4 regions of the Mesorhizobium sp. WSM1386 genome follow, and region 4 is predicted to be linked to each of the others. Evidence: riboswitches for the same ligand, from Rfam matches in the RefSeq annotation. Region 4 holds a riboswitch; each other region holds the start of a gene.
The links. Region 4 has a riboswitch for cobalamin ahead of AC0NIH_RS17120 (DUF1636 family protein). Riboswitches for the same ligand answer to the same signal wherever they lie in the genome.

Region 1 (6,990 bases), 3.1 Mb from region 4:
GCCTCGTCGAAGCTGCCGATCCGGTCGATAAGCCTCCTGCTGAATGTTCCTGCCGCCAAGGAAAGCCCTCGGGCGATCTTGCGGCGGCTGCCAGGAGTCGGCTCCAGCATCTCGTCGTCGAGATCTTCAACCATCATCATCAGGGAATAGGTCAGGTCGAGGCTCGGATCGGCTTTGAAATGGACGAGGTCGGCCTTGAAGCGTCCGGATGGCGAGATGTCATCGGAGTCCAGGAACGATACGAATTGCGTCTGTGGCTGCAATTGGCCAAGACCGGTGTTGCGCGCACTTGCCACACCCTGGTGGGCCTGGTGGAAAAGCCGGATGCACGATGCCTCCCGCATGACGGCGCGGACGATGTCCACGGTGCCATCCGTCGACCCGTCATCGACGACGATGACATCGAGCTCGGCATCGTCCCGCTGCCTGAGCAGCGATCGCAAGGCCGCAACAACATAGTGCTCGCGGTTGTAGACAGGCATGATGACGCTCAATCTCACGCGTTGCTCCGCATGATGTCCGAAATCGTGCCGGCGATCTCCTGTGGGCGCGTCCCCAGCGAGAGCTGGTAGCATGGCAGCTGCCGGGTGAGGTCGCTGAAAAAGCGAAACCCGCTCTCGCGCTCGCCAGGCATTTGCGAGATGCCGGACGGCGCCAGTGCAATCATTGCCTCCTTGCGCGACACGGGCATGATCGAACTTGCCTCGTCCCCGCTGATATGAGGCACCATCAACGCGATGATGTCCAGCCGCGCCGGTATCGGCCGTGCCGCGATGTCATCGATGCTGAACTGGTGCTTGCCTTGCCAGTTGAGCGGACCATAGGATTTCAGCCGATGTTTCAAGCCCAGCCGCTCGAAGCCCTCGGGATCCTGCTTGAGCGTGGCAAACAACGGATGCGCGGTCGGCCCGTTGGCAAGGTCGATCAGCACATAGTCGTCGCCGACACTGTCGAGCCCGTTGAGCAGGCCGGCGACGACCGTTCCCGATTTGCCGGCGCCGCCTGCTCCGGCGAGCAGAATTCCCTTGCCGCCGACACCCAGCGTGCCCGCATGGGCCAGCCGCATGCCGCGCGCCGCATATTCCCAATGCAGGAAGGGGCGGAGCGGCGCCCCCGGCTCCCAAGGCGGGAACCTGTCATCGGCGGTCATCAGTTGAACGCCCAGACGGCGACCGGGGTCGTAGAACTGCCAGAAATCCAGGTCGTGGAAATGGTTGCCGCGCAGTCCGGCTTCCGCCAGCCGGCTGGCGAAGGCATGCTCCGTGAAGGGTCCTTGGCCCCAACTGGCTGGCGCCGCGATGCCATCCACGCCGGGATGGGCGACGAAGATGCGGCAGGTGTTGGCAGCCGCCCCATTGCCCGGAGCAGCGACAAAGCCGTGAACGACGGCATTCGCCAACGCGCCGGCACTCAGATGTGCGGTCAGCTCCAGATGCGGCAGGCCCACCGTGCGCGTCAGCGGGTAATGCGCGGCGCTGCTTTCGGCCTGCGCCAGCACATGACGTGCGTAGTCCGCTAGGTTCTCGAGAGTGACTTTCGGCATGGTTTGCCTGTTCCGACGCCGCCCAGCGACGAGAGTGCCTGACGCGCGTGCCTCAGTTGGCCTGCTTCACCGCGGGCCAACCGAGGGGTTCCTCGACCTCGTGGATGGGGTCAACGACGATGAGATCGGCAAGGTCGTCGTGGATATCGACCTTGAGGGGCTCGCTGGCACCCGCAAGCTGAGCCAGCAATTCGCTGGGAACCGGTCTTGCCGCGGCATCGGTCACGGCCGCCAGCAAGCCGAATTCGAGCAATTGTGAAACAAAGCCGTCAATCTCGGCGGCACCCAGCGCGCCGGTCGCCGTTGCGGCGCCGACCAGTTCGGAGGCAGGCACGCCGGACGACAGCGCATCCCAAAGCCTGCTGCCTGAATCCGAGAAGCCGAAATATTTGCCCGTCGTCAGGTCGAGAACGACGGCTTCGCCGTCGAAGGATTCAAAGACGATGTCCTTGCTCGCTATGGCATAGATGCCGGATTGTCGCATGTTTGCTCCCCGCCGAAGCAGGCCGCGCGGATGATCGCCGGCCCTCACGGTCAACCCTACCGTTGTAGAGGCGTCTAACCATTTGCAGGGTTTTTGGCAAGATGGCCCGCAGGCCCGGCGAGCGCGACCGCAGGCCCTGCCTGCCGGTTACGCCTCGATTTCCAGTGCCGACAGCGGCTTGGAGCAACAGGCCAGGATGAAGCCGTCGTCGATCTCATGATCGAGGATGCCGCCATTGTGGCTCATCTCGACATCGCCGGAGACCTTCTTCACCTTGCAGGTTCCGCACAGGCCGAATTCGCAGGCGGCGGGGATCCGCACGCCCGAAGCGCGCGCCGTCTGCAGCACCGTCTGGCCGGCGACGCATTCGGCGTCGACCTCCGAAAGCGAGAAGCGGATTGGCGTTGCCGCTTCGACCGGAACGACCGTGCCGCCTTCCGCGGGCGCCGCGAACGGCGCCGGGACCTCTTCCACGGCAGGGGCCGCAAAGCTCTCCTGATGATATTGCGTCATGTCGAAGCCCGCGGCTTCAAGCATGCCGCGCACGGCGCGCATGAAGGGATCGGGGCCGCAGCAGAAGATTTCGCGCTCGCGGAAATCCGGCGCCAGCAATGGCAGCCGGATCGCGTCGATGCGGCCCATATGGCCGTACCAGCCCTCGCGGCTCGACCGCTCCTCGATCATGAAGCCGAGCGACAGGCCGGGCATATGGCCGCCGAGCAGTTCGAGCTCCTTGCGGAAGATGATCTCTTCCGCGCGCCGCGCGCAATTGACGAAGCCGACATCGGTCCACGGCGCGCAGTCGTTCAGCCAGCGCAGCATCGACATCATCGGTGTCACGCCCGAACCGGCCGAGATGAACAGATATTTGGCCGCCGGATGGCTGTGCAGCGAGAAGTCGCCTGCCGGCCCGTAGGCCTTGACGTGCGAGCCGGGCACCAGATGGTCGAACATCCAGCGCGTGCCGATGCTGCCGGCCTGCGCCTTTACCGTCACCGCGATCGAGAATGGCCGCGACGGTGACGATGACAGCGTGTAGGTGCGCATCAGCGGCCCGTCCGAAGTCGGCAGCTCCAGCGTCACGAACTGGCCCGGTTTGTAGCGGAACCAGGTCTGGTTGTCGGACCGGAAGGTGAAGGTCTTCACGTCGGGCGCCTCATCGCTGACGCCGATCACTTCCAGCACCTGGAGCCGGTCGTTCCACGGCGCCATCTGGTCGAGATGGCGATAGAGGCCGAGATCCGTCATCGCATTCATCCTCTGGTCCTTCTTGCCCGGCTCATGTCGTGTTTGGGCGACATGAGCTCACGCAACGCTGCGCAGCGCCGGCTTGCCGTCTTCGGCAAGGCGCGGACCGATGAAGCGGGCGTACCAGTCGACGAACTGGATGACGCCGCCCTCGTGCAACTCCGAATAGGGGCCGGGCTCATAGGCCGGCGACAGGATGCCGAAGGCGTTCTCCTCGACGATGCGGCGGTCCTGGTCGTTGGTCTCGGTCCACACATGGGTGAGTTCGGCGAGATCGTAGTCGACGCCCTCGACCGCATCCTTGTGGACCAGCCATTTGGTCGTCACGGCGGTTTCCGTGGCGCTGATCGGCAGCACGCGGAAGGTCACGGCATGGTCGATGAGGATATGGTTCCATGTCGTCGGGTAGTGATAGTGCATCAAGGTGCCGATGCGGTCGGCCGAGACGTTGTCGGAGAGGTTCTTCCTCACCGCCCGCTTGCCACTCATCGTGTAGCTGACGGCATCGCGCAGCAGCGGCGCGCGGGTGGCGCGATACTGTCCGGCCGGATCGATGCGGAACTTGCTCGGCAGGCCGGCCGCCTCGCATTTTGCCCAGTGCGCCAGCATCTCCGGATCGCTGTCGGCGCCCTGCACGCCGGTCACGGTCGGTGCTTCCGGGAACGTCTTGCACAATTCCGGGTGATTGCCCGCGCAATGATAGCACTCGCGGTTGTTTTCCCAGACGAGCTTCCAATTGCCCTTCTCGATGATCGTGCTCTCGAAGGCGATCTTCGCCTCGCCGAGCCGGTGCGGCTTGAGGTAGGGTTCGATTATCGCCCACATCGGCGCGAAGTCGGCCGGCTCCTTGCCCAGGCAGATGAAGATATAGCCGGCGACGCTTTCGCAGGCGACCGGCTTCAGCCCGAACTGGCTCTTGTCGAAACCCTCGGCCATCTGGCGGGCGAACAGCAGGCGGCCGTCCAGCTCATAGGTCCACTGGTGATAGGGACAGACCAGTTTGGCGGCCACGCCCTTCTCGGTGTTGCAGACGCGGCTGCCGCGGTGGCGGCAGGAATTGTGGAAGGCGTTGATCTTGCCCTGCTGATCGCGCACCAGCACGACCGGATAGTCGCCGATCTGCACGGTGATGAAGCTGCCTGGCTTGGGCAGCTCGCAATCATGGCCGATGAACAGCCAATCGCGATACCAGATCAGCTCCATGTCGAGCTTGAAGTAGTCCGGATCGGTGTAAAAGGGCTGTTCCAGCGAAAAGCCCTGTCTGCGGCTGTTCAAGAGCCTCAGCATGTCGTTGCGAGCATCCATGTCCTGTCCTCATATCCAAGGACTGAACTGGTGGTGATGGAGGAAGGATCGGACGCAGGCCGGCGCCAGCCGGGCATGCATCATCCGCCCCTTGACCGCCCACCGCGATCAGTCGAGTTCTAGCAATCTCGGGCTGGTTTCCGGGCTCTGGAGTCGTCCTTGCGGACCATCGCGACACCTTCCCAGGCTTTCGCCCAGTGGTCTCCCGTTGCGACTTGAACTCCACCACCGTTGCGGGGGCAGCGCCGGATTCTGACCGGCTTCCCAATTCTCCACTCCGTCGTCACGAAGCGGCACCTGAGATGGCGTGATCTAATCACGGCATGCATCGCGGCGTCGGCATGAAAACGACATCGCATCCATGCGGCGCGACACGCATGCAAGATCGTCCCTACAATGATCGCGACCGTTGCAGCCGGCTCGTTGCCAGCACCCCAAACGTTGTTTTTCGAGCCTTGGCCGGAGCCAAAAAAGGTTAACAGTTTCGAAAAGTGACTATTAGCGGAGTCTAAAATCGAACCGAACGGTTCGTTTCTGTTGACGGTGCGTGCAGGACGTTGTGAACGCTGGGCCTCCGACACAGTTGGTGATAGCTCCCTTGATCTTATCTAACCAATTGATATCAAAAAGAAAAACATTGATGTGGAAGCCGTTGGTACAATTTCAAGTGGTGGATTCATGGTCCACGCGGAACAACTTCGTGATTGGAAACGGCCATCTGGCTTTCCCACATCCGCCCTGTCCGAACGACGCGATTTCATCCCAAGACACGCCGCTAGACGGACGGAAAAATACTGGAGTACCCAAAATGAAAAAGATTGTTCTCACTGCCGCCGCCCTTCTGGCCATTTCCGGCAGCGCCTTCGCTGGTAGCGACCATTATAGTTCGGACCATTACGGTTCAAATGCGACCCCTGCAGCCACTGCCGTCGACAGCTCGTACACCGCTTCGGTCAAGAAGTCGGAACCGGCTGCTCAGACGCCTGTCCAGGGTGCCGACCACAACCTCTTCGGTAACCACTAACCGCCGGTTGACGGCTGCTTGCCCGCCGTCCTGGCGAACTCAAAAATTCATCAAAATTCAGGAGACTTGAAATGAAGAAGATCATCCTTGCTGCCGCCGCCGTCCTGGCCATTTCGGGCAGCGCTCTCGCCGGCAGCGACAACTATGGCGCCAACCAGCCTGCCGTGACTTCGACCGACAATTCGTACACGGCTTCGACCAAGAAGTCGGAACCGGCTGACCAGAAGCCTGTCGTCGGCGCCGACCACAACCTCTTCGGCAACAATTAAAGCCGACCCGACAATGGCGGGTTTGCCTGCCATGCCGTGGAATTCGAGACTTCAGGAGACTTGAAATGAAGAAGATCATCCTTGCTGCCGCTGCCGTCCTGGCCGTTTCCGGCAGCGCTTTTGCCGGCAGTGACAACTATGACTCCAATGGCGCCAACCAGCCTGCCGTGACTTCGACCGACAATTCGTACACGGCTTCGACCAAGAAGTCGGAACCGGCTGACCAGAAGCCTGTCGTCGGCGCCGACCGCAACCTCTTCGGCAACAACTAACAGCCGACCCGGCAGCGGCGGGTTTGCCCGCCGCTGCCTTCAGGAGACTTGAAATGAAGAAGATCATCCTTGCTGCCGCCGCCGTTCTGGCGATTTCCGGCAGCGCTTTCGCCGGCAGCGACAATTATGGCTCCAATGGCGCCAACCAGCCTGCCGTGACTTCGACCGATGTGGACGCTTCGCATACCGGTTCGATCCGCGACAGCGGCTCGCCTGTCTACAAGCTGCTCAATTCGTCGGGCAACGTGCAGAAGCCGGCCCCTCAGAGCAACGACCGGGACCACGTCGGCAATCACTAACAGTCGAAGTCGGTTTTAAGAATGAGCGGCGGGCATGGCCCGCCGTTTTTTGTCGTTGAGGTCGGCTTTTAGCTCAAGCCGCCTTTGCTTCCGCCTCGTGCAGCGCGAAGGACCGGCCATCCGCGTCGAAGATATGCAGGTCCTCGGCATTGGCGCTCAGCCGCAATGTCGAGCCGCGCTTGACCTCGACATTGCCGGGCAGCTTGGTCACCAGCGGCAGGTCGGCGCGGCCGATGTCGACATAGACCAGCTGGACCTCGCCGAGCTGTTCGACATAATCCACCGTGCCTTCGAACAGATAGTCCGTGCCGCTGGCGATGATCAGATCCTCTGGCCGCACGCCGAAGCTTACCGCCGCGCCCTTCGCCGAAGCCGGTGTCGCGATCGGCACCGTCGCCTTGCGGCCACCGACGTGGCTGACGACGGTCGGGTTTCCGGTCTTGTCGATGGTCGCCGGCAGGATGTTCATGGCCGGCGAGCCGATGAACTGGGCGACGAACAGATTGCCGGGCTTCTTGTAGAGCTCCATCGGCGTGCCGACCTGTT
Region 2 (6,990 bases), 2.0 Mb from region 4:
GCCGAACCGCTGGCAACACTTCGTCGACGAGTGCACGACCTATATCGAAATGGCGTTGGAGCCGGAGATCCAGCGTATCATGTTCCGCGACGGTCCGGCCGTGCTGGGCGATCCGGCACAATGGTCGAATGCCAATGCCTGCGTCGGTTCAATGACCGATCATCTGACCGCGCTGCAGGGGGAGGGAGTGGTCGTCCCGAGCGTCGACCCCGAGACCGCCGCACGGCTGATCAACGGCGCCAGCAGCCAGGCGGCGCAGCGGATCGCCAATTCGAACGATCCCGAAGCGACATCGAGGAAGGTGGTGGCGGCGTTTAAGCAACTGCTCGAAGGCCTGCTCAGGAAACCGGGTTCGCAGCCGAACTGACATCCCGTCCGCGGTCCGGGATCCGCCCGCGATTGACAATCTTCGGGTTGAGCGCATCCTTCCCAGCCATCTCTGAGGGGATTCGGGGCATGTGGGATTTCGATATCGGCAGGTCGGTGTCCATCATGATGCGGACCTGGCCCTTCATTGTCTTTCGCATGGTCGTCTATTTCGGTATCACGCTGGCCTACATCATGGCGACCGGCACCGGTGCCTCGGTCGGCTATGGCGTCGGCCATATCTCCACAGATCCCGACGGGCCGATGTCCTTTGCCCTATGGGGCGGCGTGGTTGGCTTCGGCGTCGTCTCGATCGCCGTCTACTGGATCCGGGAATACATCCTCTACGTCGTCAAGGCCGGCCATATCGCCGTCATGGTCCATCTGATCGACGGCCAGGACGTCCCCGGCGGCCAGAACCAGATCGCCTATGCCAGGCAAGTCGTGACCGAGCGGTTCGCCGAGGCCAACATCCTTTTCGTCGTCGACCAGCTGGTCAAGGGCGCCATTCGCACCGTCACCGGCCTGCTCGGAGGCATCGCCGCCTTCCTGCCGATTCCGGGCCTGAGCGGTCTTGTCTCCTTCATCAACACGGTGATCCGCCTTTCGCTGACCTATGTCGACGAGATCATCCTCGGCTATAATATCCGCATCAATTCGTCCTCGCCCTTCGAGACGGCCCGGCAAGGCGTGGTGCTCTATTCCCAGAACGGCAAGACCATGGTCAAGAACGCCGTCTGGCTGGCGGTGATCATGTGGGGCGTGTCCTTCGTCATCTTCCTGTTGATGCTGGCTCCTGCCGCCGCAATTCTCTTCATCATACCGGGGCAACTGGCTGGTTGGGCCTTCGTGCTCGCCATCATCTTTGCCTGGGCGTTCAAGGCGGCTTTCATCGAGCCTTTCGCCATCGCCTGCCTGATGCAGGTCTATTTCAAGACCATCGCCGGCCAGGTGCCCGATCCCGCCTGGGACGCCCGGCTCGCCGAGGCATCGTCGAAATTCAGGGAACTCAAGGACAAGGCGCTGGCCTCCTCCGGCGGCTCGCGCTGGGACACGGCCGGCGCGACACGCTGATCGGCGGGGCTTACCGCCACCGCATCGACGGCGTTGAGGCGCGCCACCGTCGATTTGAGCCGCATCTCGCCTTGGCCGCAAAAAGTCTCGCTCATGATCAGTTCGGGCAACGGTAGGCGTCGGCCCCAGCCATGCGTTTCAAGGTCCGGTTTGGGCGCAAATTCGGAGACCCGACCGACGCAGAGATAGGCGACCGGCGTTACGTGATCGGGAATGGACAACAGGCTTTTCAGCGCCCCGGCCTCGATGATGCTGACCCAGCCGACGCCGACGCCCTCGGCGCGCGCGGCCAGCCAGAAATTCTGCACCGCGCAGACCGTGCTGTAGAGGTCCATTTCCGGATTGTGCCAGCGTCCCAGCGGTGAGCCCTGCGAGCGTTGTCGGTCACAGGTGATGCAGATGTTGAGCGCGCTTTCGCAGATGCCTTCCAGCTTGAGCTTGCGGTAGAGCGCCTGCCTTTCCTCTTCGATGGCCGGCAATTCCTGCTCGCGCGCGGCCAAGAACAGGTCGCGCACCTCCGCTCGTCGTGCGGCATCGCGAATGACGATGAAGTTCCATGGCTGCATGAAGCCGACCGACGGCGCGTGATGGGCGGCAAGCAGCAGCCGCGCCAGCACCTCGTCGTCGAGCGCGTCGGGCAGGAAGTGGCTGCGCACGTCACGCCGCGTGAACATGGCGCGGTAGACCGCGTCGCGCGCCATCTGGTCAAATCCGTCGCTACCAGGAGCGGTCATGTGTTCCGGCATCGCTTGTCCCCTTGCGATTGCTATCGATGCCAGCCGCCTGACCATGCGGATGACGATGTCTGCCAGGCCGGTCTTCTGGCTTGGGATCAACCCGCGTCCGGCGCCTTCCCGTCATCGACAGTGGCATTCACCGGCGCGGTCCCCCTCACAGCGTTGGGCACGCCACGGAATTCAACCGTGTTCCCGATTCTCCCGCTTGCGGCGGGCACCAGGCAGTGCCGGCGACCTTACGCCGAACCGCTGAGGGCGCCAATCCCCGCAGCGACGCCAATGGACGCAGGCGTGATTTTCCCCAGCGATCGAGCCGCGATGCATGGCCATCGCGGCGCCGGGGCACTAGATAGGGAGCATGGCCACTCGTCTCTACACGCATCCGATCTTCCTCGAACACATCACGCCGCCTGGCCACCCCGAGCGGCCGGATCGCTTGCGCGCCATCGAGCGCGTGCTCGACGACGAGGCCTTTGCCGCGCTCGATCGTGTCACGGCGCCGGAAGGTGACGAGGCCACCATCCTCTACGCGCATCCCGCCGATTTCGTCGCCCGCGTGCGCGCCGCCATCCCTGACCAAGGCATCGCCCGCATCGATGCCGACACCACCGCCAGCCCGAAGAGTTGGCAAGCGGCGATCGCGGCGATCGGCGCCGCCAATGCCGCCGTCGACGATGTCTTTGAGGGCCGCGCCGACAATGTCTTCGTCGCAGCGCGGCCTCCCGGCCACCATGCCGAAAAAACCACGGCCATGGGCTTCTGCCTCTTCAACACGGCGGCCATCGCCGCGCGTTATGCGCAGAAGAAGCATGGCATCGAGCGCGTGGCGGTCGTCGACTGGGACGTGCATCACGGCAACGGCACGCAGGACATTTTCTGGGATGATCCCTCGGTGCTCTACTGCTCGACGCATCAGATGCCGCTCTACCCCGGCACCGGCGCGAAGGACGAGACCGGCGCCGGCAATATCGTCAACGCGCCGCTGGCGCCGCAGACCGGCAGTGAGGTGTTTCGCGATGCCTTCCTGTCGCGCGTGCTGCCGGCGCTCGACAATTTCGCGCCGGAATTGATCGTCATTTCCGCAGGCTTCGATGCGCACCACCGCGACCCGCTGGCCGAGATCAACCTGACCGAGGACGATTTCGACTGGGCGACCGGCCAGCTGATGCAGCGTGCCGCGCGCCACAGCGGCAACCGGCTCGTCAGCCTGCTCGAGGGCGGCTACGATCTGCAGGGATTGGCATTTTCGGTCGCCGCCCATGTCGGGCGACTGATGAAAGGATGAACGATGGCTGGTGAGACCAACGAAGACGTCAAGGCGATGAGCTTCGAACAGGCACTCGACGCGCTGGAGAAGATCGTCGATGATCTGGAGCGTGGCGACGTGCCGCTCGACCAGTCGATCAAGATCTATGAGCGCGGCGAGGCATTGAAGGTGCATTGCGACCGGCTGCTGAAGGCTGCCGAGGACAAGGTCGAGAAGATCAGGCTGTCGCGCGACGGCAAGCCGGTCGGGACGGAGCCGCTCGACCCGGACTGAGGCGCGCAGCCGTCTCACCGGTTTTTGGACACGATCGTGATTGAGTATAGAGTTCGTCTCGATTGAAATGGCTCCAGGACAAGAGGAGATACGGAAGCGATGTGCAGAAACATCAAGACCCTGTTCAATTTTGATCCGCCGGCAACCAACGACGAAGTCCGCGACGCTGCACTTCAGTTCGTCCGCAAGCTGAGCGGAACGACGCGGCCCTCGAAGCAGAACCAGCACGCGTTCGACCGTGCGGTCGAAGTCATCGCGGCATCGGCGCGCGAGCTTCTCGATTCGCTTGAAACCAACCAGCATCCGCGCAATCGCGAAGAGGTTGCGGCCAAACTGCGGGCAAAGGCGGCGATCCGCTTTGCCTGATGTGGCCAGGGCGGTCCTTGGCCGCTGACAAGGAGAGTTCATGAGCTTCTTCCCAGGGAAAGACCCTGAAGCCGGCGACGCCTTTGCCAGCGACCAGATCGAGCTGATGGTCATCCCGAATGCCAAGGACATTGGCGGCTTTGAAGTCCGCCGCGCCTTGCCGACCGCCAAGAGACGGCTGGTCGGTCCGTTCATCTTCTTCGACCGCATGGGACCGGCGATCCTGCGCGCCGGCCAGGCGCTCGATGTCCGCCCGCATCCGCATATAGGCCTGTCGACGGTGACCTATCTGTTCGACGGCAAGATCCGCCATCGTGATTCCCTGGGCACCGAAATGGTGATCCAGCCCGGCGACGTGAACCTGATGACCGCCGGCCGCGGCATCGTGCACTCCGAGCGCACGCCGGAAGAACTGCGCGGCGCGCCGATGTCGATCTCCGGCCTGCAGACATGGCTGGCGCTGCCCGACGACAAGGAAGAGGTGGCGCCGGTGTTCGAGAACACCGCTGTCTTGCGGCTTCCCGATGTCGACGCCGAAGGCGTCAGCGGCCGCATTGTCATCGGCGATTTCCAGGGACTGCGCTCCCCGGTGCGCACCGACTCCGAGACGCTCTACGCCGATCTCAGGCTAGCGCCGGGCGCCAGCGTGAAAATCCCAGCCGATGCGGAAGAACGCGCCATCTATACGCTGGAAGGCGAGGTCGCGATTTCAGGCGACGTCTTCCCGGCCGAACGGCTGCTGGTGTTCCGGCCCGGTGACGACATCATCGTATCGTCGCAAACCGGTGCGCATTTCATGCTGTTCGGCGGCGCCTCGCTCGGTTCGAAGCGGTATATCTGGTGGAATTTCGTCTCGTCGTCCAAGGAGCGCATCGAACAGGCCAAGCAGGAGTGGAAGACGGGCCGCTTCGATATCGTTCCAGGAGATGAGGAAGAGTTTATTCCGCTGCCCGAAAGCTGAAGAAGGTCGGCGAGGGGACCTGATCGATCCGCGTCACCGACACGCATTTACTTTCGCCGGCCGGCGGCCTATCCCGCCGTTGAACAGAAAGCCCGAGCACCCGTGAACGCAACGCCGCATACGCCGCTTCTCGACAAGGTCCGTATTCCGGCGGACCTGCGCGCACTTGCCGAGAGCGAGCTGCCGCAACTGGCGTCCGAACTTCGCCTCGAACTGATCGACGCCGTGTCACGCACGGGCGGTCACCTGGGTGCCGGCCTCGGCGTGGTCGAACTGACGGTGGCGCTGCATTATGTCTTCGACACGCCGGATGACCGGCTGATCTGGGATGTCGGCCACCAGGCCTATCCGCACAAGATCCTGACCGGCCGCCGCGACCGCATCCGCACGCTGCGCCAGGAAGGTGGTCTGTCCGGCTTCACCCGCCGCGCCGAGAGTGAATACGATCCCTTTGGCGCCGCCCATTCCTCGACATCGATATCGGCTGGCCTCGGCATGGCCGCCGCGCGCGACCTCTCCGGTGGCCGCAACAACGTCATCGCCGTCATCGGCGATGGCGCCATGTCGGCCGGCATGGCCTATGAGGCGATGAACAATGCCGGCGCGCTCGATGCCCGTCTCATCGTCATCCTCAACGACAACGACATGTCGATCGCCCCGCCGACCGGCGCCATGAGCGCGTATCTGGCGCGGCTTGCCTCCGGCAAGGCCTATGCCGGCCTGCGCGACTTCGGCAAGAAGCTGACCTCCTACCTTGGCAAGCGCGCCGACCGCGCGATCACAAGGGCGGTCGAGCATGCACGCGGCTACGTCACCGGCGGCACGCTGTTCGAGGAACTCGGATTCTACCATATCGGCCCGATCGACGGTCACAATCTCGAGCATCTGATCCCAGTGCTGAAAAACGTCCGCGACAATGGCGAAGGGCCGGTGCTGATCCATGTCGTCACCCAGAAGGGCAAGGGCTATGCGCCGGCCGAAGCCGCCGCCGACAAATATCACGGCGTCAACAAGTTCGACGTCATCACCGGCGCTCAGGCTAAGGCGCCGGCCAACGCGCCGGCCTACACCAAAGTGTTCGCCGAAAGCCTGATCCAGGAGGCCCGCGAGGACGACCGTATCGTGGCCGTCACCGCCGCCATGCCGAGCGGCACCGGCCTCGACCAGTTCGGTGAGGTGTTCCCGGCCAGGACGTTCGATGTCGGCATTGCAGAGCAGCACGCGGTCACCTTTGCGGCCGGCCTCGCGACCGAAGGCTACAAGCCGTTCGTGGCGATCTATTCGACCTTCCTGCAGCGCGCCTACGACCAGGTCGTCCACGACGTCGCGATTCAGAAACTGCCGGTGCGCTTCCCGATCGACCGCGCCGGCTTCGTCGGTGCCGACGGCGCCACCCATTGCGGCGCTTTCGACACCACCTTCCTGGCAAGCCTGCCGGGCTTTGTCGTGATGGCCGCCGCCGACGAGGCGGAGCTGCGCCACATGGTGCGCACCGCGGCGAGCTATGATGACGGCCCGATCGCCTTCCGCTATCCGCGCGGCAACGGCGTCGGCGTCGACATGCCGGAGCGCGGCTCGGTTCTCGAACTCGGCAAGGGCCGCATTATCAGGGAAGGCACCAAGGTCGCCCTGCTGTCCTTCGGTACGCGTTTGCAGGATTGTCTGGTCGCCGCCGAGGAACTCGGCGCGGCCGGGCTTTCCACTACGGTCGCCGATGCCCGTTTCGCCAAGCCGCTCGACCAGGATCTGATCCGGCGGCTCGCCCGCTCGCACGAGGTTCTTGTGACGGTGGAGGAGGGGGCAGTGGGCGGCTTCGCCAGCCACGTGCTGCAGTTCCTCGCCCATGAAGGATTGCTGGAAAGCGGCCTCAAGGTGCGCCCGCTGGTGTTGCCCGACACCTTCACCGACCACGCCAAGCCGGAAAAAATGTATGCCGATGCCGGTCT
Region 3 (6,990 bases), 3.0 Mb from region 4:
GGTGCGGGACATCCCGACAAGATGGCCGACAATATCTCAGATGGCGTGCTTGATGCGATCCTTCGCAAGGATCCGAAGGCTCGTGTTGCTTGTGAAGCGTTGGTGAAGTCGGGGATGGTCGTTCTGGCTGGCGAGATCACCAGCCACGCGCAGATCGACTACAGCCAAGTTGCCCGCGATGTCATTTTGGACATTGGATATGACGACGATGCGATCGGCTTTGACGGCCGGCGTTGCGCCGTGATCTTGGCCTTGACCGAGCAGTCGCCTGACATCAGCCAGGGGGTCGACGAGGGACGAGGGCAGGATCTTGAGCAGGGAGCGGGGGATCAGGGCCTCATGTTCGGGTACGCGTGCAACGAGACCGAAACATTGATGCCGTTGCCAATCCAACTCGCTCACGATTTGACAAAAAAACAGGCAAAGGTGCGCCAAACCGGACGCCTTGGCTGGCTTCGCCCGGACGTTAAATCTCAAGTGTCCGTCCGCTACGAGGGTTTGCGCCCGGTAGCGCTTGATACCATAGTCCTGTCGACGCAGCATGACGAGGAGGTCTCACAAGCCACGGTGCGCGAAGCCGTGATTGAGGAGATCATAAGGCCGGTCTTGCCTCAGGACCTGGATACGACGGGGATAAGATTCCTGGTGAATCCAACAGGCCGGTTCGTGGTGGGTGGGCCGCGCGGCGATTGCGGGCTTACCGGCCGCAAGATCATCGTCGATTCCTACGGCGGCATGGGGCGTCATGGCGGCGGCGCCTTTTCGGGCAAGGACCCGTCCAAGGTCGATCGATCGGCCGCCTATGCGGCGCGGTACGTCGCAAAAAACGTCGTTGCCAGCGGACTTGCGGAGGTGTGCGAGGTTCAGCTTGCTTATGCGATCGGTGTGGCCGCGCCGGTCTCAGTCCTCGTCAATACATTCGGAACCGCAAAGATTGATGAAAAAAGGATCGAGCGCGCCGTCCTTGAGCTTTTCGATCTCCGGCCGAAAGGCATCATCAAGACGCTTGATCTCTTACGGCCGATTTACCGCAAGACCGCGACATACGGACACTTCGGCCGCGAAGAGCCGGAGTTCACCTGGGAAAAGACGGATAGAGCTGACGAGCTGTTGCGAGAGGCAGGACCGGCAGCTGCGTGATGCACGGGTATTGGATGCGTCGGCATATGGCGACCCCTCCACACTCGCCAAAAACAGGCCGGCCCCGGCGTGGCGAGAAGCCGGCTCTGGTTTTTGGCGGAGATATTGATGCCGGATTATGACGTGCTTTGCATCGGCAATGCCATTGTCGACATCATCGCCCAGTGCGAGGAGGAATTCCTCGAAACCAACGGCATCATCAAGGGCGCGATGAACCTCATCGATACCCACCGCGCCGAACTGCTCTACAGCCGCATGGGTCCGGCGATCGAAGCCTCCGGCGGCAGCGCCGGCAACACGGCGGCCGGCGTCGCCTCCTTCGGCGGCCGTGCCGCCTTCTTCGGCAAGGTTTCCAACGATGCGCTGGGCGAAATCTACGCGCATGACATCCATGCGCAGGGCGTCGCCTTCGACACCAAACCGCTCAAGGGCGAGCCGCCGACGGCCCGCTCGATGATCTTCGTCACCCCCGACGGCGAGCGCTCGATGAACACCTATCTCGGCGCCTGCGTCGAGCTCGGGCCGGAGGACGTCGAGGCCGACAAGGCGTCTGGCGCCAAGGTCACCTATTTCGAGGGCTATCTGTGGGATCCGCCGCGCGCCAAGGAAGCGATCCGGCAGACGGCCAGGCTGGCGCACGCGGCAAACCGCGAAGTGTCGATGACACTTTCGGATTCGTTCTGCGTCGACCGCTACCCCGACGAATTCCTCGAGTTGATGCGCTCGGGCACGGTCGATATCGTCTTTGCCAACAGCCACGAGATCAAGTCGCTCTACCAGACATCGTCGTTCGACGAGGCGCTGGCGCAGATCCGCAAGGATTGCCGGATCGCCGCCGTGACGCGGTCCGAGAAAGGCTCCGTCATCGTGCGCGGCGACGAGACCGTGGTCATCAAGGCCCCGCCATCAAGGAGCTGGTCGACACGACCGGCGCCGGCGACCTCTACGCCGCCGGCTTCCTGCATGGCTACACGCAAGGCCGCGACCTCAAGACCTGCGGCGACCTTGGCTCACTGGCGGCCGGATTGGTGATCCAGCAGATCGGCCCCAGGCCCCGGCAGAATTTGCGCCGCGAGGCTGAACAGGCGGGGCTGTTGTAGGGCAATATTTCGGCCACATATTGCCCACCCCTCCCCCTGTGCAGGCTGTCCAGACGAGCGCGTGTAAATCGAACGCGTACCAGTCCGAGAAGGAGGCCGGTTTTCTCTAAATTTCTGATTGTTGAGGCTCAGGAACACTGTCGCACTTCGGGCCAGTACTGCCGTCCGATCATGAATGGCCCACACGCGCCATTTTTTGACGAAGTCGTTTTGAGACGGGATCGTACAAAACGCAGATTCGGGAGCCAAAGTCTGCACACGCGAGAGTTCGCGCAGAGGCTCAGCTGGACGGCGACATGGAACTTGGAAACACGCCGCAGGCGAACAATTCACATAAGCACATAAACATTTCTTTATGCGTCATTGACAACAATGCGAGCGGCTGCGATTGTCGGCGTGTCGTGGTTCTTCGCAAGGCGTTGCCCCTGCGGAACTAAGAGGGAAGCCGGTGCAATGCCGGCGCTGCCCCCGCAACTGTAAGCGGCGAGCCAACCCACCAATGTCACTGGGGCGAACTGCCCCGGGAAGACGGGCAGAGGCTGTGACCCGCGAGCCAGGAGACCTGCCACGGTAACAACGTCCACGGGCGGGGTGTCTGGTGGCCGCGGCAGCTCGGCGTTGAGGCCGGACTGTCAGCGCCTTCCTTGTCCCCGCCCCAACCATCGGGGTATGGAATGAATGTCTCCCAGCAAGTTCCCACAGCAACGCTTGGCGTGCCGCGTATCGGTCGCCGGCGAGAACTGAAATTCGCGCTCGAAAGCTACTGGTCCGGAAAATCTTCTGCTACCAGCCTTCTGGCGACGGCAAAGGCGCTCCGTGCAGCCAGCTGGAACGAGCAGCACGACCGCGGCGTGTCAAAAATCCCGTCGAACGATTTCTCACTGTATGACCATGTGCTCGACACGGCAGCAATGGTCGGCGCCGTGCCAGCTCGTTACGGCTGGACGGGCGGCGAGGTCCCGCTTGACAACTACTTCGCGATGGCGCGCGGCACGCAAGGCGATAGCGCGGGTTGCGGACACGCCAGTCACGGGCATGCAGTTCAGGGGCAGCGCGTGACCGCAATGGAAATGACCAAATGGTTCGACACGAACTACCACTACATCGTGCCGGAACTGGCGGACGATCAGACATTCGCCCTCTCGTCGACCAAACCAGTCGATCACTTTCTGGAGGCAAAAGAGCTCGGCATCCATACACGCCCGGTCATCCTTGGACCGGTGACCTTCCTGAAGCTGGCGAAGTCTCCCGACCAGGGCTTTAATCCCATAGCGCTGCTACCGCGCCTGCTGCCGGTCTACGAGCAACTCCTGCAGAGGCTGGAGCTCTCGGGGGCCGACTGGGTGCAGATTGATGAGCCGGCGCTTGTGCTCGATCTCAACCCGAACGAACGAGCTGCCTTCAAATTCACCTACGGGCAGCTGTCTAAAGCCGCGCCCAAGTTAAAAATTATGCTGGCTACCTATTTCGGGCCGCTGGGAGACAATCTCGAGACCGCGCTTTCACTGCGCCTGGCGGGCCTACATCTCGACCTCGTGCGCGCTCCCGAGCAGTTGGAGACGGTTGGTCGGCTCGCACCAAAGGATCTGGTGCTCTCACTTGGCTTGATCGACGGCCGCAATGTCTGGCGTGCGAACCTGACTGCCATTCTCGACCGGATCAAGCCGGTCATTGCCGGCTGGCCGCTGGACCGCGTCGAAATTGCGCCTTCCTGCTCAATGCTTCATGTGCCGATGGACCTGCGAATGGAGACCGCGCTCGATGTAGACGTCCGTTCGTGGCTGGCATTCGCCGCCCAGAAGACTGAAGAGCTGCTCGTGCTGGCCCAAGCTTTGTCCGAAGGCAGGGAGGCCGTAGCAGGCGCCCTGAAAGCTTCTGCCGAGGCGGGCCGCCGCGCGCGCAATGTCGACAAAGGTCCATGATCCGCTCGTCCACGGGGGCGTTAGCAGCATTGACGGCGCCATGAAGCAACGAAAGAGCGCATTTGCCAAGCGCTCGAGAGTCCAGGCTGACGCACTCGGCTTGCCGCCGTTCCCGACGACCACCATCGGGTCCTTCCCGCAGACGCCCGAGGTGCGCAGGGCACGCTCCGCTCATGCTAATGGCCGACTGAGCTATATCGACTACCAGGCCTTTCTGAGGAAGGAGACCGAGGCGGCGGTCCGTTGGCAGGAAGAGATCGGGCTGGACGTGCTGGTACATGGCGAGTTCGAACGCAACGACATGGTGCAGCATTTCGGCGAGCAGTTGTCCGGCCTCGCCTTCACCCAGCATGGCTGGGTGCAAAGTTATGGGTCGCGGCTCGTGCGCCCTCCCATCATCTTCGGCGACGTATCGCGGCCCAATCCGACGACGGTCTTCTGGTGGCAATTTGCCCAGTCGCTGACGAAAAAGCCGGTGAAGGGCATGCTCACTGGTCCAGTGACGATTCTTAACTGGTCTTTTGTGCGCGACGACTTACCCCGCGCCGAGGTCTGCCGGCAGATCGCACTCGCGATCCGTGATGAAGTGGCCGACCTCGAAAGAGCTGGCGCCAGGGTGATCCAGACCGATGAGGCCGCGTTTCGCGAAGGTTTGCCCCTTCGGAAGTCCGATTGGAAACATTATCTCGGCTGGGCTGTCGAATGCTTCCGGCTCGCTTCGACGGGTGTAGAGGACGCGACCCAAATTCATACCCACATGTGCTATTCGGAGTTCAATGAGATCATCGACTCGATCGCTGAACTGGATGCGGACGTGATTTCAATCGAGACGTCGCGCTCCAAAATGGAACTGCTGGACGCCTTCACCAAGTCCAAATATCCGAACGAAATCGGTCCCGGCGTCTACGATATTCACTCACCACGTGTCCCGGAGATCGGCGAGATTTTGCATCTCGCCCAACTTGCTCGCGAGCGACTGTCGGACCGCCAACTGTGGGTGAATCCGGACTGCGGCCTCAAAACAAGGAAATGGGAAGAGGTCCGCCCTGCCCTCATCAACATGGTCGCTGCAGCATGCGCGCTGCGGGAGAAAGTGCAGGTGCAGGCCGCTGGGCTTCTGTGACCGGTAGCTTCGGTTGCACAATGGATGTCCCGGTCGCGGCCGACGTACGAACCCGGATCTCAGCGCCAACTTAAGGAGGGTCCGTTCCGGACACATAGGTTACGGTTTATACCGGAGACATGGGTAACACTTTTGGCCCGAAAGGGTTTTGGAGTGGTTCGAGCCTGCATGTCTCATCGTCGAAATATCCCAAATCATAGTCCATGAAGGTAGCCAGCCAGATATGGTCCTCGACCTGTTTGATGCCGACGGTCTGGCCGGCGAAGACGAGACTGAGATTGATCTTCTTGCGATTGTAGCAGATGCGGCCGCAGGTGGTGACGGTGACAGCCTTGTCGTGAAACGGATAGTCGAGGTCCGGCAGGCCGGTGTAGGGGCGCGTTGAGGGCGTGTAGCGCTCTGCCGGACGGTCCATGCCGAGTGCCTGATGCGGGCGTTCTGAGTTGAACTCGTCGATGAAGTCATCGAACCTGGCCTGCTGCTGAAGGAAATTGGCGCCTGCCGGTTTGGTGGCTTCCCTCTTCAGGGTGAGGTGCATGCGTTCATGGCGCCCGTTCTGCTGCGGGCAGCCCGGCTTGATGCGCTCGATGTCGATGCCCAGGCGCAGCCACCAGACCGACAGCTTGCTGAGGTTGAACAGCGCGTTGGGGCTGGCGAAGGGAACGCCATTGTCGGTCCTGATCGCGCTGGGCAGGCCGAACTCTTTGAAAACGCTTTCGAACACGGTGAAGGCAAAGGCTTCCTTGGTGGTCGACAGCGCCTCGCAGGCGATGAGATAGCGGCTGGCGAAGTCGGTGATGGTCAGGGGATAGCAATAACGTCGGTCGGCGAGCATGAACTCGCCCTTGTAGTCGGCACACCAAAGATCGTTGGGTCGATAGCCGTTTGAAAGCGGTGTCCCCGTCGCCCTGTTGCGCCTTCGCTTGCGGTGCTCGACCATGCCGTGCCGGTCGAGCACCGCATGCACTGTCGAGATCGCGGGCCGGTGCACATCGGGATACAGCCGGGCCAGCCGCTCGCGTATCTTCGGCGCCCCCCATGTCGGCTTATCTTGCTTCAGGCGCACAATCAGCTTCTCGATTTGAAACGGAAGCTGATTGGCGTGGCGATAGGGCCGGCGCGATCGATCCGTCAGCCCTTCAAGGCCGCTGTCATTGTAGCGCGTGAGGATCTTGTAGCCGGTCTTGCGCGAGATATCGAACTCCCGGCAAAGCACCGCCATCTTCTCGCCGTCCAGCAACCGGGCGACGAACTTCAGCCGCTCTTCCATGACGTTACACTCCTTCCAAGGCACCTTGCTCTCCTTGCAAAGGGCCGAAAGTGTAACCCATCTATCCGGAATGAACTGTCACCCATCTCTCGGGAAGGGCAGAGACCGACGCACCTTCCGTGCCTAACGTCGGGGGACTTGTGCTCCAATGATAATCACACCATTGCAAGTATACTCCTTATGGCAGGCATTGGCGCGCTTACGTACATCGTTGTGCGTGATACAAAGAACGGCATCCCGTTGGGTGATCAGCAAAGACACAAGTCAAAACCGAGCCTCTGCTCAGTATCCGTACGCTGGCGGCCGCCTATTAATGGGTATTTAGGATCAATAGTGTCCGCTTAAACTTAGTGGACGCTTAAGCATGAAATACCTGGCCATTGAGACGCCATCGACGGCAGAAGTTGATAAGACCGCAGCTCCGCCGCTGGCGGC
Region 4 (6,990 bases):
GGTTTTGCCCGGCAGCCATTCCAGCGTGCCATGGGCGCCGACATGGATAAGGGCATGGACGCCGAGCGACTTGCGCAGCCAGAGGCCAAAGGCGAGGAGCGCATGGCGGGGCGGGAGCGTCGGGTCGTGATAGTCGGCGCGGCGGTCGGCGGAGCGGCCGCGATCGGGGGCGAGGGCTACGGTGATGTTGCCGAAGGTGGCGGCGCGGAAGGGGAAGTGGGCGGCGGCCTTTTGTGAAGATTGGAGCGAGGCGCCCCCCTCTGTCCTGCCGGACATCTCCCCCTCAAGGGGGGAGATTGGCAGTTTAGTCGCCGGCTCTCCCTTTACAAGATCGGAGATTGGCGAAGGCGGAGATGGGAGCGCAATCTCCCCCCTAGAGGGGGAGATGTCCGGCAGGACAGAGGGGGGCGCCTCACGCAAGCCTCTCCCTTCGGCTTTTCCCCATGCAGCCTCTACCGCGGCAATTGCCGCGGTTGGCAGGCTCTTCGAGAAGTCCAGATATTCCTCCAGCCCCAGCCCATCCTCGCCCCGCTCCAGCAAACCCAGCAACTCACGCGGCGTCTCAGGAATCCCCTCAACCCCATAACCCTGCTCCTTCAGGTCGTGCAGCATGGCCAGCACGCTGGAGGGCACGTCGAGGCCGACGGCGTAGCCGGTGCGGCCGGGGGCGCTTGGATAGTCCGGGATGAGGATCGCCAGTTTGCGGGTCGTGCTGGGCGTTTGCTGCAGCTTGATGAAAGCCGCAACGCGGTCCGCGACTTGGGCGACACGATCCGGTTCCGGCCGATTGGCGAAAGCGCGATGACCAAGTGCCGGATCGGTCTCGCTCTCGCCCTTGAAGGAAATGGCGCCGGCCAGGATGCGGCCGTCGAGTTCGGGCAGCACGACGTGCATGGCGAGGTCGGCGGGCGCCAAGCCGCGCTGGTTGTTTTCCCACACGTCGCGGCGGGTGGTGGCGACGATGACCTGGAAGACGGGCACGCCGGCGCGGTCGAACAGGGTTTCGACGCCGGGTTCGGCACCGGAGGCAAAGGCGGTCGCGGCGATGATGGCGGCAGGTTTCAGCGTGGCGAGCGCGGTTTCCACGAAGGCCAGGGATGCCGGGTCCTTGAGGCTGGAGACGAAGATCGGGACGGGGGTTATGCCGCGTTGGGTGAGTGCTTCGAAAAGGGCATCGATCGGCGCGACATCGGCGGCTAGCAGCATCGAGCGGTAGAAGAGGATGGGGATGACTGGCGTGGCGTTTCCCTCCCCCTCGAGGGGAGGGTGGCCCGCAGGGCCGGGTGGGGTCGGTACGACCGGGGGCGACGTTTCCTTGAGTCGGCGCGCTCCGGAGAGGACCCCACCCCGGCCTGCGGCCGGACCCTCCCCTCGGGGGAGGGGGACGATGCCGCGTGTGGGCTCGTAGTAGCCGACTTTTGGAACTTCGACCGGCTCGGCAATTTCCGCATCCTGCCCAGCCAGCCCCGCCAGCCTCCGCATCAGCGCACTCATATTGGCCGGGCCGCCCTCGCGGAAATAGCCGAGCAGGCTATCCAACTCCTCGCGCGGCAGCGTCGAGGCTTTGATGAGGCGGAGATCCTCGTCGTGGCTCTCACCCGGCAGCAGCGCCAGTTTAATGCCGTGCGCGCGGGCGGTCGCGGCGAGCTGGTCGCAGCCGTAGCGCCACCAGTCGTGGCCGCCGAGGATGCGCACGAGGATGATCTTGGCATGGCGGGCGACGCTGTCGACCCAGAGGTCGACGGACATGGGATGACGCAGGTCGCGCAGTGCGGCGAGCCGCATCGAGGGCAAGCGGCCAGCATCGGCCTTCCACGCCTCCGCCAATCCGGCCAGATCGCTGTCGGTGAAGGACAGCGCCACGATATCCGCCGGCGTCTGCCGCAGGTCGACCGGCTCGGCGAGATCGTCGAGCGAGGCGGAAGTCGTGGTGAGGATGTGCATCGCGGCCTGTCCGAGATCAGCCGGCGAGTATGCGTTCGATCGCCGGGCGGTTCAGCCCCTTGAGACCGATGACGACGAGGCGCGAACGACGATCGTCCTCAGCCGTCCAGGCGCGGTCATAGTAATGATTGACGCGCGGCCCGACGGCTTGGAGCAAGAGCCGCATCGGCTTGCCGCCGACCTCGACGAAGCCTTTGACGCGCAGGACGTTTTCCTGTTCGGCGGCGTTGGCGACGCGCTTTGCCAGCTCGTCGGGATTGGCGATCGAGGGAATGTCGACGATGAAGGTGTCGAAGTCGTCATGCTCGTGGTCGAACGCACCGTCATGATGGGACTTGCGGTTCTCGATGTCGTCCTCGACTGCGAGACCGAGGCCGAGCAGCACGGAGGGATCGACCTTGCCATGCGAGGTCGGCACGATCTTCACGGCGCGGGCGGAGTGTTCGTTGATGATGGCGTTGGCGCGGGCTGAGCCTGCGGCGTCCATCAGGTCGCTCTTCGACAGGATGATCAGGTCGGCGCAGGCGATCTGGTCCTCGAACACTTCCTCGACCGGGTCGTCATGGTCGAGGCTCTCATCCTGAGCGCGCTGCGCCTGCAGCGCGTCCATGTCGTTGGCGACGCGGCCTTCGGCCAGCGCCGGGCCATCGACCACGGCGATGACGCCGTCGACCGTGACGCGGCTTTTCACCGTCGGCCACTGGAAGGCCTGGACCAGCGGCTTGGGCAGAGCCAGGCCCGAGGTCTCGATCAGGATGTGGTCGACCTTCGGCGTCAGCGCCAGGATCTGGTCGAGCGCCGGCACGAAATCGTCGGCGACGGTGCAGCAGATGCAGCCATTGGCCAATTCGACGATGTTTTCCTCCGGACAGGTGTCGATGCCGCAGCCCTTCAAAATCTCGCCGTCGATGCCGATGTCGCCGAACTCGTTGACGATGATGGCAATGCGTTTGCCGCCGGCGTTTTCCAGGAGATGGCGGACCAGTGTCGTCTTGCCCGCGCCGAGAAAGCCGGTGACGACGGTGCAGGGAACGCGAGAAAGGTTGGCGGACGAATCTGGAGCAGTCATGGTCAGTCCTTCAGCATGTCGAGAGGAGGGATGCGGGCAACGAGGCCACCCTTGAGGCTATCGGGCCGGCCACGCCACGGGATGAGGCCGTCGGTCGAAGTGGCGAAGAGCTTTGCGCCGGCGACAAGGTCGGCGCCGCTGGCCGTGGTCAGGTCGCCGATGACATAGCTCCAGCAGCCATCGCGCAGGATCGCGGCGCTCAGCCGGCGCTTGCAATTGCCGAGGCATTCGACGGTGCGGACGCAGATATCTTCGCCCGAGGCGGCGTTGCGCGTATCCTCAGCCAGCAGTTCGCCGGCGCGGGGATGGGCGTCGGAGCCGGTTTCGTCACGGCACGAGGCACAGATGATCACGGTGACGCCGGACAAGGCATCGCTGTCGGCGGACGAATTGTCCGCTGTGCCAGCCGAAAAACTGCTGTTCTGGTCCAAAAAACCGGGCTCCTTGCCCGGAAACCCGCCGGGCGATCGGATTATGTTGTCGCAGACGGCAGGTCTCCTGGCTCGCGGGTCATCGCCTTGGTTAGCCGCCTTCCCGGGAATTCCCAGTGGCTTTCGGCCTTGGCTCGTCGCTTACAGTTGCGGGGACAGCCGCGGATTTGAGATTTTTTCATCCCGCACCGCATTCCCTCTTAGCCCCTCTCATTGAAGAGAAGAGACCGTCTGGAGCGGATTTAGGCTGTTGCGGGCAGGACTGTCAACGCGGGCCTACGACATGGCGATGTCGGCAAGTGACGGTCCGAGGTCGCCAGCGGGCGTCACTTCCATGCGCTCAAGCCCGAGCCAGCCCTGCATTTGCTTCAATTCCTCGAAAAGCTGGGCGGCGGTTTCAGGCGGTGCGCCAGCTTCGGCATAGGCTGCGTGGACGCGTAGCACACTCGCCGGCCGATCGGCCTTGAGATCGACGCGCGCTACAATCCTGTCGCCGAGCAGGAACGGCAGGACGTAATAGCCGTATTGGCGCTTTTCGGCCGGCGTGTAGATCTCGATACGGTAGTGGAAATCGAACAGCCGCTCCGAGCGCGAGCGTTCGAAGACCACGGGATCGAACGGGGCCAGCAAGGCACGGGCGTCGATTTTCCTGGGCAGACGCGCATCCTTGTGCAGGTAAGCGGGCTTATCCCAGCCTTCGACGCGCACCGGCAGCAGCTCACCGAGTTCGACCAATTCCTCCAGGCGGCCCTTCATGTCGGCGGGGGAAAGGCGGAAATAGTCGCGCAAATCGCCTGATGTCGCCACGCCATGGGCGCGGGCGGAGATGCGCAGCAATTCGCGGTGCGCGTCCTCGGCGGCCGGTACGGGCAGGTCTAGGATCGCCGGCGGCAGCACGCGCTCGGGCAGGTCATAGAAGCGCTCGAACCCGCGGCGGTGCGCCGTCGTGATGCGCCCGGCCCAGAACAGCCATTCGAAGGCATGCTTGGCGTGGCTCCAGCCCCACCAGCCGCCCGAGCCTTTCTGGCCTTCGAGCGCGGAAGCAGCGATCGGGCCGCGCGCGACGACCTCGCGGTAGATCTCTTCTATATAGGCGGCGTGCTCGCGGCCCCATTTGGCCAGCCCCAGATACATCTCTTTGCCTTGCTCGGCGCGCTGCATGCGCCAGCGCATCAGCGGCCAGGTCTCCACCGGCAGGAAGGAGGCCTCGTGCGCCCAGTATTCGAACACCGTGCGCTTGCGGGTGACGGCGGCGTTGTCGAGCAGAGCGAGCGGGTAGGGGCCAAGGCGCGAATAGAGCGGCATATAATGCGCGCGCACCACCGCGCTTACGGAATCGATCTGCAGCAGGCCGGTGCGGGACAGAACGCGGGCGAAATGACGGCGGTCGGGCGTGCCATTAGGGCGGGGGTCGAGAAAACCCTGAGCGGCGAGCGCGACGCGCCGGGCGGTGGCAAGCGAGATCTTTTCCTTCATTCGGATGCGACTCTTGTAACTCGTTGACCGTCGTTTGATGGGTGATTCCTGCCCATGCTAGCAGGGTTTTGGCGGCATCCATGTCAGGAGAGAAAAGTGGAGTAAAGAGCGAAGGAAATCAAACGGGAGCGTATCGGACCAGTTTCTCCGTATATGCCGTCCAGCACCGCGTTTTGAACAAGGTTTGACTTGCTTCGCTGGAAGTGCTGCGCTAACCCTCGCCGCGTTGCAGCATAGGCCCCTTAAAACGGTTCAGCGGTTAAACTGTCACGCTTCCGCATTAAGGTCCGGTGCTGTAATCAAAGTGGATTGGCGCCAACGGAAAGCCGCTGCATGAACGCACTTCTCAGTTCGTACCTGCCCATCGTCATGTTCATCGGCGTGGCGCTGGTTGTCGGCCTGGCACTGCTGGCCGCACCGTTCCTGGTGGCGTACCGCAACCCCGATCCCGAAAAGCTTTCCGCCTACGAGTGCGGTTTCAACTCGTTCGACGATGCCCGCATGAAATTCGACATCCGCTTCTACCTGGTGTCGATCCTGTTCATCATCTTCGACCTGGAAGTCGCCTTCCTGTTTCCCTGGGCGGTGTCCTTCTCGAAGATTGGCATGCTCGGCTTCTGGTCGATGATGGTGTTTTTGGCAGTGCTGACCATCGGCTTTGCCTATGAATGGAAAAAAGGAGCGCTGGAATGGGATTGAACGACAGTTCAGGCACCCTCGTCGCGCCGAAGCCCAAGGGTATCATCGATCCCAACACCGGCAAGCCGGTGGGACAGGACGATCCCTTCTTCCTCGAAATCAACAACGAGCTTGCCGACAAGGGTTTCCTGGTCACCTCGACCGAGGCGCTGATCACCTGGGCGCGCAGCGGCTCGCTGATGTTCATGACCTTCGGTCTGGCGTGCTGCGCGGTCGAGATGATCCATACCTCGATGCCGCGTTATGACTCGGAGCGGTTCGGCGTCGCGCCGCGCGCGTCTCCGCGCCAGTCCGACATCATGATCGTGGCCGGCACGCTGACCAACAAGATGGCGCCGGCGCTGCGCAAGGTCTACGACCAGATGCCGGAGCCACGCTACGTCATATCGATGGGCTCGTGCGCCAATGGCGGCGGCTACTACCACTATTCCTATTCGGTGGTGCGCGGCTGCGACCGCGTCGTGCCGGTGGACATCTATGTGCCCGGCTGCCCGCCGAGCGCCGAAGCCCTGCTCTACGGCATTCTTCTGCTGCAGAAGAAGATCCGCCGCACCGGCACGATCGAACGGTAAATCCATGGCCGCATCCCTTAGCGAACTGTCGACCTATCTCGGCGAGAAGCTGCCTGGCCGCTTCAGTGACGCGGTGCTCGCCTATGGCGAACTCACCGTCCATGTCGAGCCGCAAAACCTGGTCGAGGTGGTGACCTTCCTGCGCGACGACCCGCGCTGCCAGTTCATCTCGATCATCGATGTCTGCGGCGCCGATTATCCGTCGCGGGCCAAGCGCTTCGACGTCGTCTATCACCTGTTGTCGCCGAGGCAGAATGTCCGCATCCGCGTCAAGGTGCAGGCCGACGAGGAAACGATGGTGCCGTCGATCACCGGCGTGTTCCCGGGTGCCGACTGGTTCGAGCGCGAGACTTACGATCTCTATGGCGTGCTGTTCTCGGGCCATCCCGATCTGCGCCGCCTGTTGACCGACTACGGCTTCGAAGGCCATCCGCTGCGCAAGGATTTCCCGCTGACCGGTTTTGTCGAAGTGCGCTACGACGACGAAGCCAAGCGCGTCATCTACGAGCCGGTCGAGCTCAAGCAGGAATTCCGCAATTTCGATTTTTTGTCCCCGTGGGAAGGTACGGACTACGTGCTGCCGGGTGACGAGAAGGCAAAGCAGTAAATGGCTGAAACCTCCGTCCGTAACTTCAACATCAATTTTGGCCCGCAACACCCTGCAGCGCATGGTGTTTTGAGGTTGGTTCTCGAACTGGACGGCGAAGTCGTCGACCGCGTCGATCCGCATATCGGGCTCTTGCATCGCGGCACGGAAAAGCTGATCGAGGCCAAGACCTATCTGCAGGCAGTGCCTTAT

Region 1: linked by a shared signal. The riboswitch ahead of AC0NIH_RS01825 (aromatic ring-hydroxylating oxygenase subunit alpha) and the one ahead of AC0NIH_RS17120 (DUF1636 family protein) in region 4 are both predicted to bind cobalamin.
Region 2: linked by a shared signal. The riboswitch ahead of bluB (5,6-dimethylbenzimidazole synthase) and the one ahead of AC0NIH_RS17120 (DUF1636 family protein) in region 4 are both predicted to bind cobalamin.
Region 3: linked by a shared signal. The riboswitch ahead of metE (5-methyltetrahydropteroyltriglutamate--homocysteine S-methyltransferase) and the one ahead of AC0NIH_RS17120 (DUF1636 family protein) in region 4 are both predicted to bind cobalamin.

What each region holds. Positions count from the first base shown of each region.
Region 1 is NZ_CM148373.1:390,910-397,899, reverse strand. It holds gene AC0NIH_RS01845 (glycosyltransferase family 2 protein) at 1-500, opposite strand, end outside; gene AC0NIH_RS01840 (serine kinase) at 497-1,543, opposite strand; gene AC0NIH_RS01835 (PqqD family peptide modification chaperone) at 1,596-2,027, opposite strand; gene AC0NIH_RS01830 (FAD-binding oxidoreductase) at 2,175-3,275, opposite strand; gene AC0NIH_RS01825 (aromatic ring-hydroxylating oxygenase subunit alpha) at 3,333-4,580, opposite strand; cobalamin riboswitch at 4,695-4,896, opposite strand; gene AC0NIH_RS01820 (DUF680 domain-containing protein) at 5,389-5,604, shown strand; gene AC0NIH_RS01815 (DUF680 domain-containing protein) at 5,676-5,873, shown strand; gene AC0NIH_RS01810 (DUF680 domain-containing protein) at 5,939-6,145, shown strand; gene AC0NIH_RS01805 (DUF680 domain-containing protein) at 6,199-6,444, shown strand; gene AC0NIH_RS01800 (ABC transporter ATP-binding protein) at 6,518-6,990, opposite strand, start outside.
Region 2 is NZ_CM148373.1:5,521,337-5,528,326, reverse strand. It holds gene AC0NIH_RS27175 (TetR/AcrR family transcriptional regulator) at 1-367, shown strand, start outside; gene AC0NIH_RS27170 (hypothetical protein) at 457-1,440, shown strand; partial or broken gene bluB (5,6-dimethylbenzimidazole synthase) at 1,527-2,186, opposite strand; cobalamin riboswitch at 2,235-2,414, opposite strand; gene AC0NIH_RS27160 (histone deacetylase family protein) at 2,536-3,462, shown strand; gene AC0NIH_RS27155 (exodeoxyribonuclease VII small subunit) at 3,466-3,717, shown strand; gene AC0NIH_RS27150 (DUF2277 domain-containing protein) at 3,817-4,083, shown strand; gene AC0NIH_RS27145 (pirin family protein) at 4,124-5,044, shown strand; gene dxs (1-deoxy-D-xylulose-5-phosphate synthase) at 5,147-6,990, shown strand, end outside.
Region 3 is NZ_CM148373.1:6,431,534-6,438,523, forward strand. It holds gene metK (methionine adenosyltransferase) at 1-1,140, shown strand, start outside; partial or broken gene AC0NIH_RS31375 (adenosine kinase) at 1,249-2,240, shown strand; cobalamin riboswitch at 2,626-2,824, shown strand; partial or broken gene metE (5-methyltetrahydropteroyltriglutamate--homocysteine S-methyltransferase) at 2,915-5,285, shown strand; gene AC0NIH_RS31385 (IS481 family transposase) at 5,392-6,579, opposite strand; gene AC0NIH_RS31390 (transposase) at 6,920-6,990, shown strand, end outside.
Region 4 is NZ_CM148373.1:3,481,191-3,488,180, forward strand. It holds gene AC0NIH_RS17110 (cobaltochelatase subunit CobN) at 1-1,944, opposite strand, end outside; gene cobW (cobalamin biosynthesis protein CobW) at 1,961-3,013, opposite strand; gene AC0NIH_RS17120 (DUF1636 family protein) at 3,016-3,444, opposite strand; cobalamin riboswitch at 3,485-3,691, opposite strand; gene AC0NIH_RS17125 (winged helix-turn-helix domain-containing protein) at 3,721-4,920, opposite strand; gene AC0NIH_RS17130 (NADH-quinone oxidoreductase subunit A) at 5,254-5,619, shown strand; gene AC0NIH_RS17135 (NuoB/complex I 20 kDa subunit family protein) at 5,610-6,191, shown strand; gene AC0NIH_RS17140 (NADH-quinone oxidoreductase subunit C) at 6,196-6,798, shown strand; gene AC0NIH_RS17145 (NADH-quinone oxidoreductase subunit D) at 6,799-6,990, shown strand, end outside.